Sorangium aterium: one gene and its partner. The protein of the gene in region 2 interacts with the protein of the main gene of each other region in a pairwise test. Links are inferred from orthologs where the notes say so. Each region holds a gene or a part of one and is shown on either strand. Other genes may lie near its edges. The genes, in order: ftsZ and POL72_RS45870.

Region 1 (3,266 bases), on a different replicon or contig from region 2:
CGCCGTGTCGTCCGGCAGGTCGATCTTGACCATGCTGCCGAGCGCCGCGTCGGCGAAGGAGATGGGCGCGCGCGTGATGAGGTCGAGCCCGTCGCGCTCGAAGCGCTCGTCCGCGGCGAGATCGACGTCGACGTACAGATCGCCGGGCGGCGCGCCCTGGGCGCCCGGCATGCCCTGCCCCGGCACCCTGAGCCGCTGGCCGCCGTCGATGCCGGCCGGGAAATTGACGACGACCTTCCGCGTCTTCTCGACCGCGCCGAACCCCTTGCAGGTAGCGCAAGGCGTCTTGATGACAGACCCCTCGCCCGAGCATTCAGGGCACGTCTGGGTGAACATCACGAACCCGCGCGAGGTCGAGACCTGCCCGGCGCCGCCGCACGTACCGCACGGCTTCCGCTTGGTCCCCGGCTTCGCCCCCGAGCCGGAGCAGTCGTCGCACGCCACAGGCGTCCGCAGGACGACCTCCCGCTTGCAGCCGAGCAACGCGTCCCGCAGCGAGAGCCGCTGCTGAACCCGGATGTCCTGGCCGCGCGCGGGCCCGCGCCGCCGGCGTTGCCCGCCGCCGAAGCCGCCGAAGAACTCCGAGAAGATGTCCTGGAAGTGAGAGAAGATGTCGCCGTCGGCCGCGCCGCCGATCCCTTCGAGACCGGCGTGCCCGAACTGGTCGTACCGCCTGCGCTTCTCCTCATCGGAGAGGACCTGGTACGCCTCCGTGGCCTCTTTGAAGCGGGCCTCCGCCGACGCATCGCCGGGGTTCCGGTCCGGATGGTTCTTCAACGCAGCCTGACGATAGGCCTTGCGAATGTCGTCAGGCGTCGCGTCACGCGCGAGGCCAAGAACTTCGTAGAAGTCGCGCTTTTCACTCATGAATCGTGGACCGCCGCGTCGATCCTGCCCGACAGCGGGCACAGGCGCCGGCTGACCATAAGTCGTCGTGCGCGCCTGTCAACGCGTAATACAGCGTGAACGCCCGCGGTGGCTGCGCACCGGGAGTTCTTCCGTGCGGGCTGCGGCGCTGCTACTGGCCCCGGCGCTGGAACGCGGGCGTGTCCCAGTCGGAGTCGAGCGGAGGGACGAAGCTCGCGCGGTCGCGCGGGCCGCCGCCCGCCGCCTGGACCTGCGGCGCGGGCCGGCGGGTGGTCGGGTACGCGACCTCTTCGTGCCGGTGCGGCTGGCGCTGCGTCATGGGCATGGGAGGAGCGCTCGGGGCGGAGCGGCCCGACATCGGCCCGGCCGCCGCGGCCAGCGACGCTCCGATGGAGTGCGCGGTGGCGCGCGGCTGCGCGGCGCTCGCGAGCTGCTGCGGGACCTCGGCGACGAGGTGATCGAAGCCGGTCGCGATGACCGTGACCTTGATCATCTCGCCCATGTTCTCGTCGATCGTCGCGCCGAAGATGATGTTCGCGTCCTCGTGCGCCTGCTCCTGCACGAGCGTCGCGGCCTCCTCGATCTCGCGCATCCGCATGTCGGGGCCGCCGACGATGTTGATGAGCACGCCGGTCGCGCCCTCGACCGAGATGTCGTCGAGCAGCGGCGAGCTGACGGCCATCTCGGCGGCGAGGCGAGCGCGGCCCTGCCCCTTCGCGCAGCCGGTGCCCATGAGCGCGCGGCCCATGTTCGACATCACCGTCTTCACGTCCGCGAAGTCGACGTTCACGATCCCGTTCTGCGTGATGAGATCGCTGATGCCCTTGATCGCCTGATAGAGCACCTCGTCCGCCTTGCGGAACGCCTCGACGAACGAGAGGTCCTCGTCGCCCAGCGAGAGGAGCTTCTGGTTCGGGATCGTGATGAGCGTGTCGACGTGCTCCGCGAGCATCGCGAGGCCGAGCTCGGCGCGGCGCGAGCGCTGCTTGCCCTCGAAGAAGAACGGCTTCGTCACGACGCCGACGGTGAGGCAGCCCTCCTCGCGCGCGAGCTGCGCGATGACCGGCGCGGCGCCCGTGCCCGTGCCGCCGCCCATGCCCGCGGTGACGAACACCATGTCCGCGCCCTGGATGCACTCCTTGACGCGCGTCACGTCCTCGAGCGCCGCCTTGCGGCCCTTCTCGGGATCGGCGCCCGCGCCGAGACCACGCGTGACGCTCGCCCCGATGTGGAGCTTGGTCGGAGCGAGGCTCGCGCCGAGCGCCTGGGCGTCGGTGTTGACGACGATGAACTCCACGCCCTCGAGGCCGAAGTTGATCATCGTGTTGACTGCATTGCCGCCAGAACCGCCACAACCGATGACCTTGATCCGGGCGTCGTACCCGGTGTGCTCGTCGGCAAACTCGATGGAGAAACTCATGAACTCCTCCCGGGGAAGTACAGCTAGCCGCTCGGCCCGGCGCCGACCCCTGCGGAGGTCGAGCGGCGCGGAACCCTCAGTGCGCGAGGACGTCCTCGCTCCGGACGGCATTCGGAGGGGCGCCTCTTCCCCTTCGAACACCGCGCTTCAAACCCTCTTGACTTCGCGTTCAAGAGGGATCGCCCGTGCGCTATCGGACCCTCTCAAACCCAATTCTCTAACAACTTTCTCTTGCCACGTCATGCCTAGAATGCTGCTCGAAGCCAGTTCCAGAACCTCCCGCTCGACCTCTTTTCAATCGTCATTTCTTCGACGACATCTCGGCGCAGCTCGCGCTCGCGGAGCTTCTCGCGACGGATCTCCGCGCGCCCGGCGTGGCCGGCGTCGAGCGTCACCGGCGTGAGCGCGCGCGCCTGCGCGAGTGCGTTGGCGCCGTACTGAACGAGGCCCACGCCGGTCGCGTACTGCGGGCCGGCCACGAGCTGCGTGATGCCTCGCACGCCGACCGGCACGCCGAGGCGCACGGGCATCCCGAGGATCTCCTCGGCGAACTCCGTCATCCCTTCCATGAGGACGCCGCCGCCGGTGACCACCGCGCCGGCCGAGAGCTGCTCGAGCATCCCCGTGTCCTCGATCCGCTTGCGGATGACCGCGAAGATCTCCTCGACGCGCGGCTCGATGATGTCCGACAGGACGCGGCGCGCCGCCTTGCGCGGCATGTGCCCGCCGACGCCGGGGACCTCGATCTCCTCCTCGTCGCCCACCATTCGGCCCAGGGCGCAGCCGGCGTTGCGCTTCAGCCGCTCCGCCTCGCCCATCGGCGTGCGCAGCCCGGCGGCGATGTCGGCCGTCACGTTGTTGCCGCCCGCCGGGATGACGCTGGCGTGCGCGATTCCGCCGTCCACGTAGAGGAGCAGGTCGGTCGTACCGCCGCCGATGTCGATGATGGCGACGCCGATCTCCTTCTCGTCCTCGGAGA
Region 2 (3,139 bases):
CGAGCCGCACGCCGGCCGCCCGCGACACGACGAAGGTCGCGACGGTGATGAAGGTGAACAGCCCGACCGGCGCGCCGGTGAAGAGATCGAGCAGGTACCCGAGCAGGAACGCGAGCGCGGCGCCCCGCGCGATCGAGTACTCGTGCACCCCCATGAACACGACGAGCGGGAGGAGAAGGCTCGGCGTGGAGCCCGGGATGTTCAGCTTGCCGATGAGCCGGAACAGGTTCGACTGAAGGATCAGCAGGGCGGCCCCCATCGCCAGGAACGCGGAGTTTCTCATCGCGTCACCTCCGCTGCGCCTGGGGGGGCGTCTCCTCCGGCGGCGTCGTCGTCACGATGAGCACCTCCTCCAGCCGCGAGAAATCGACCGCGGGCGCGACGTACACCTGCTGGTAAATGCCGAAGTCGCGGCGGACGACCTGCGTCACGGTCCCGACCGGGATCCCCTTCGGGAAGCGCCGGCCGACGCCGCTCGTCACGAGGAGATCGCCGACCTCGATCTCGTCGGTGCGCTGCACGTACTCGACGCTGCAGGAGTACTTGCTCTCGTCGCCCGTGCCGCGGACGAAGCCGCGCGCACCGGTGCGCTCGACCACCACGTCGACGCCGCTGCCCCCGTCGACGACGAGCCGCACGTCGACCGTGTCGCCGGCGCTCTTCAGCGTGGTGCCGACCACGCCGTCCGCGGAGAGGACCGGCAAGTTGGAGACGATGTCCCGCGCCTCGCGATCGAGCGTGACGCGAACGACCCGGAAGAAATCGTTGGTGCTCTTGCCGACGACCTGGGCGCTCACCACGTCGGTCCGGAGGCTCTGGCGCAGGTCGAGCAGCCTGCGCAGGCGGCGGTTCTCTTCCTCGAGCGCCTCGAGCTTCCGCACCCGCTCTCGTAGGCGGGCGACCTGCGAGGCCTGCCTGGCGTTGTCTTCCTTGACGTCGACCAGGTAGATGTAGTCGCCCCAGAGGTTCGAGATCCCACGCGCCAGCGTCGCGGCCGCGTACTGGATCGGCGCCGCGATGCTGATGATGATCCGGTCGGCGCCCGTGTTCTGCTTGGGGTCGCGCATGCTGGCGCGCAGGAACCAGAACGGCACCGCGAGCGCCAACAGCACGATCACGAAGTCGCGGTAGCGTTTGAGGTTCACCGTGGCTCCCGGACCCAGGTAGTACGAGGCGCCCCGCGAGGCCACCCCTCTCGACGCCGCGCGCGGCGCCCACCCCGGCGCGGGGCGGCTCGCCGCGCGCCGCAAACACCCCCGCCGGCGTGCTCACGGGCGGGACACGAAGACGACCCTCAGCTGATCGTGACCTCTTTCAAGAGCTCGAGGTGATCCAGCGCCTTGCCGCTGCCGAGCACCACGGCGCTGATCGGGTCGTCGCACACCATCACGGGCAACCCCGTCTCCTCGCGGAGGAGCACGTCGAGGTTCTTGAGGAGCGAGCCGCCGCCGGTGAGCACGATGCCCTTGTCGACGATGTCGGCCGCCAGCTCGGGCGGCGTGCGCTCCAGCGCGATGAGCACGGCGTCCACGATGGCGTTCGTCGGCTCGCTCAGCGAGTCGCGGATCTCGTCGGAGTTGACGACGACCGTCTTGGGGATGCCCGCGACCATGTCGCGCCCCTTGACCTCCATCGTGAGCTGCTGCTCGAGCGGGTACGCGTTGCCGATCGTGATCTTGATGCGCTCCGCGGTCTGCTCGCCGATGGCCATGTTGTACTTGCGCTTCATGTAGGCCATGATCGACTCGTCCATCTTGTCGCCGCCGACGCGCACGCTCTGCGAATAGACGATGCCGGCGAGGGAGATCACGGCGACCTCGGTCGTGCCGCCGCCGATGTCGACGACCATGTTGCCGCTCGGCTCGGTGATCGGCAGCCCGGCGCCGATCGCCGCCGCCATCGGCTCCTCGATGAGGTAGACCTCGCGCGCGCCAGCGCCCTCGGCGCTCTCCTTCACCGCCCGCTTCTCGACCTCGGTGATGCCGAAGGGGACGCAGATGATGATGCGCGGCTTGACGAGCGTGCGGCGGTTGTGCGCGCGCGCGATGAAATACCGGAGCATCGCCTCGGTGATCTCGAAGTCGGCGATGACGCCGTCGCGCAGAGGCCGCACCGCCTGGATGTTGCCTGGGGTGCGACCGAGCATCTCCTTCGCCTCGCGGCCGACGGCGAGCACCTTCTTGCCGCCGCGAGCATCGCGCTGGACGGCGACCACCGAGGGCTCGCATGACACGATGCCCTTGCCCTTCACGTAGATGAGCGTGGTTGCGGTGCCGAGATCGATCGCGAGATCGTTCGAGAACAGGCCGTAGAGCCAGTCGAAGATCATCGCTTCGCCCTAGAAAGGAAAGAGGTTAAGCCGAGCACCACGGAGGACGCAGCAACCCGACCCGGGGCCCGCTTGCGTGGGCCCCGGCGGCAGCGGCCAGCGGTGCAGCGTGGCCTAGCCCTTCGAGATCTTGCCTTCTTTGTGCTCGGTGTGCTTGCGCTCGGTCGGGCAGAACTTCTTGATGACGAACTTGTCCGTCATCGTCCGCTTGTTCTTCGTCGTGTGGTAGTTCGCGCGGCCGCAGTTGCCGCACGTCAGCTTGATGATGTCGCGCATCGGAGGTCTCCGAAGACAGGGCCGACCTGTTTCCACAGGCGGCCCTGGTTGAACCTAGGCACGGGCAGCACGGGAAGCGCTAGCACCGCAACCGGCGGGGGGCACCAGAGGACGTGTGCCGGATCAGCGACGCCCGACCGCCCGTCTGGAGGGCGCTACCCTACGAGAAACGATGCAGTTGTCAACCGGGAGCGCTCATTCGTCGTCCCAGTCGTCACCGGTGCGGCCGCGATCCCAGTTCTTGTTGTTGCTGCGCTTGCCAGCACCACCAGCGCCGCCACCGCCACCACCGCCGGGAGGACCATCCCCGTCGTGACTGCCGCGCCGCCGGCGATCATCGAAGGTCTTGCGCGCAGGCGGCGGAGGAGCTCCGCCACCACCACCGGCGAAGCCGCCGCCGCCGCCGCCGAAGCCACCGCCGCCGCCGCCGAAGCCGCCGCCACCACCGCCGAAGCCGCCGCCACCACCGCCGAAGCCGCCCGGGCGGTCCTCGCGCGCCGGCCGCTCACCCTTCGGGTGTGCGAGGTTGACGAC

The links.
Region 1: the proteins of POL72_RS45870 (region 2) and ftsZ interact in binary tests that used the Escherichia coli proteins (3 or more experiments, as listed by UniProt). The link is inferred for Sorangium aterium from one-to-one orthologs.

Annotation. Positions count from the first base shown.
Region 1 is NZ_JAQNDK010000004.1:1,242,753-1,246,018, reverse strand. The notes cover bases 154-3,107. They hold ftsZ (cell division protein FtsZ), read right to left. Parts: upstream 2,288-3,107; coding sequence 1,019-2,287; downstream 154-1,018. Other genes in these bases: ftsA (cell division protein FtsA), read right to left, coding at 2,533-3,107; dnaJ (molecular chaperone DnaJ), read right to left, coding at 154-867. Also shown: more of dnaJ, read right to left, coding at 1-153; more of ftsA, read right to left, coding at 3,108-3,266. UniProt on the Escherichia coli protein: Essential cell division protein that forms a contractile ring structure (Z ring) at the future cell division site. The regulation of the ring assembly controls the timing and the location of cell division.
Region 2 is NZ_JAQNDK010000006.1:480,669-483,807, reverse strand. The notes cover bases 313-3,139. They hold POL72_RS45870 (rod shape-determining protein), read right to left. Parts: upstream 2,330-3,139; coding sequence 1,295-2,329; downstream 313-1,294. Other genes in these bases: POL72_RS45860 (RNA recognition motif domain-containing protein), read right to left, coding at 2,801-3,139; rpmG (50S ribosomal protein L33), read right to left, coding at 2,444-2,605; mreC (rod shape-determining protein MreC), read right to left, coding at 313-1,145. In the rest of the region: POL72_RS45880 (hypothetical protein), read right to left, coding at 1-283; more of mreC, read right to left, coding at 288-312. UniProt on the Escherichia coli protein: Forms membrane-associated dynamic filaments that are essential for cell shape determination. Acts by regulating cell wall synthesis and cell elongation, and thus cell shape.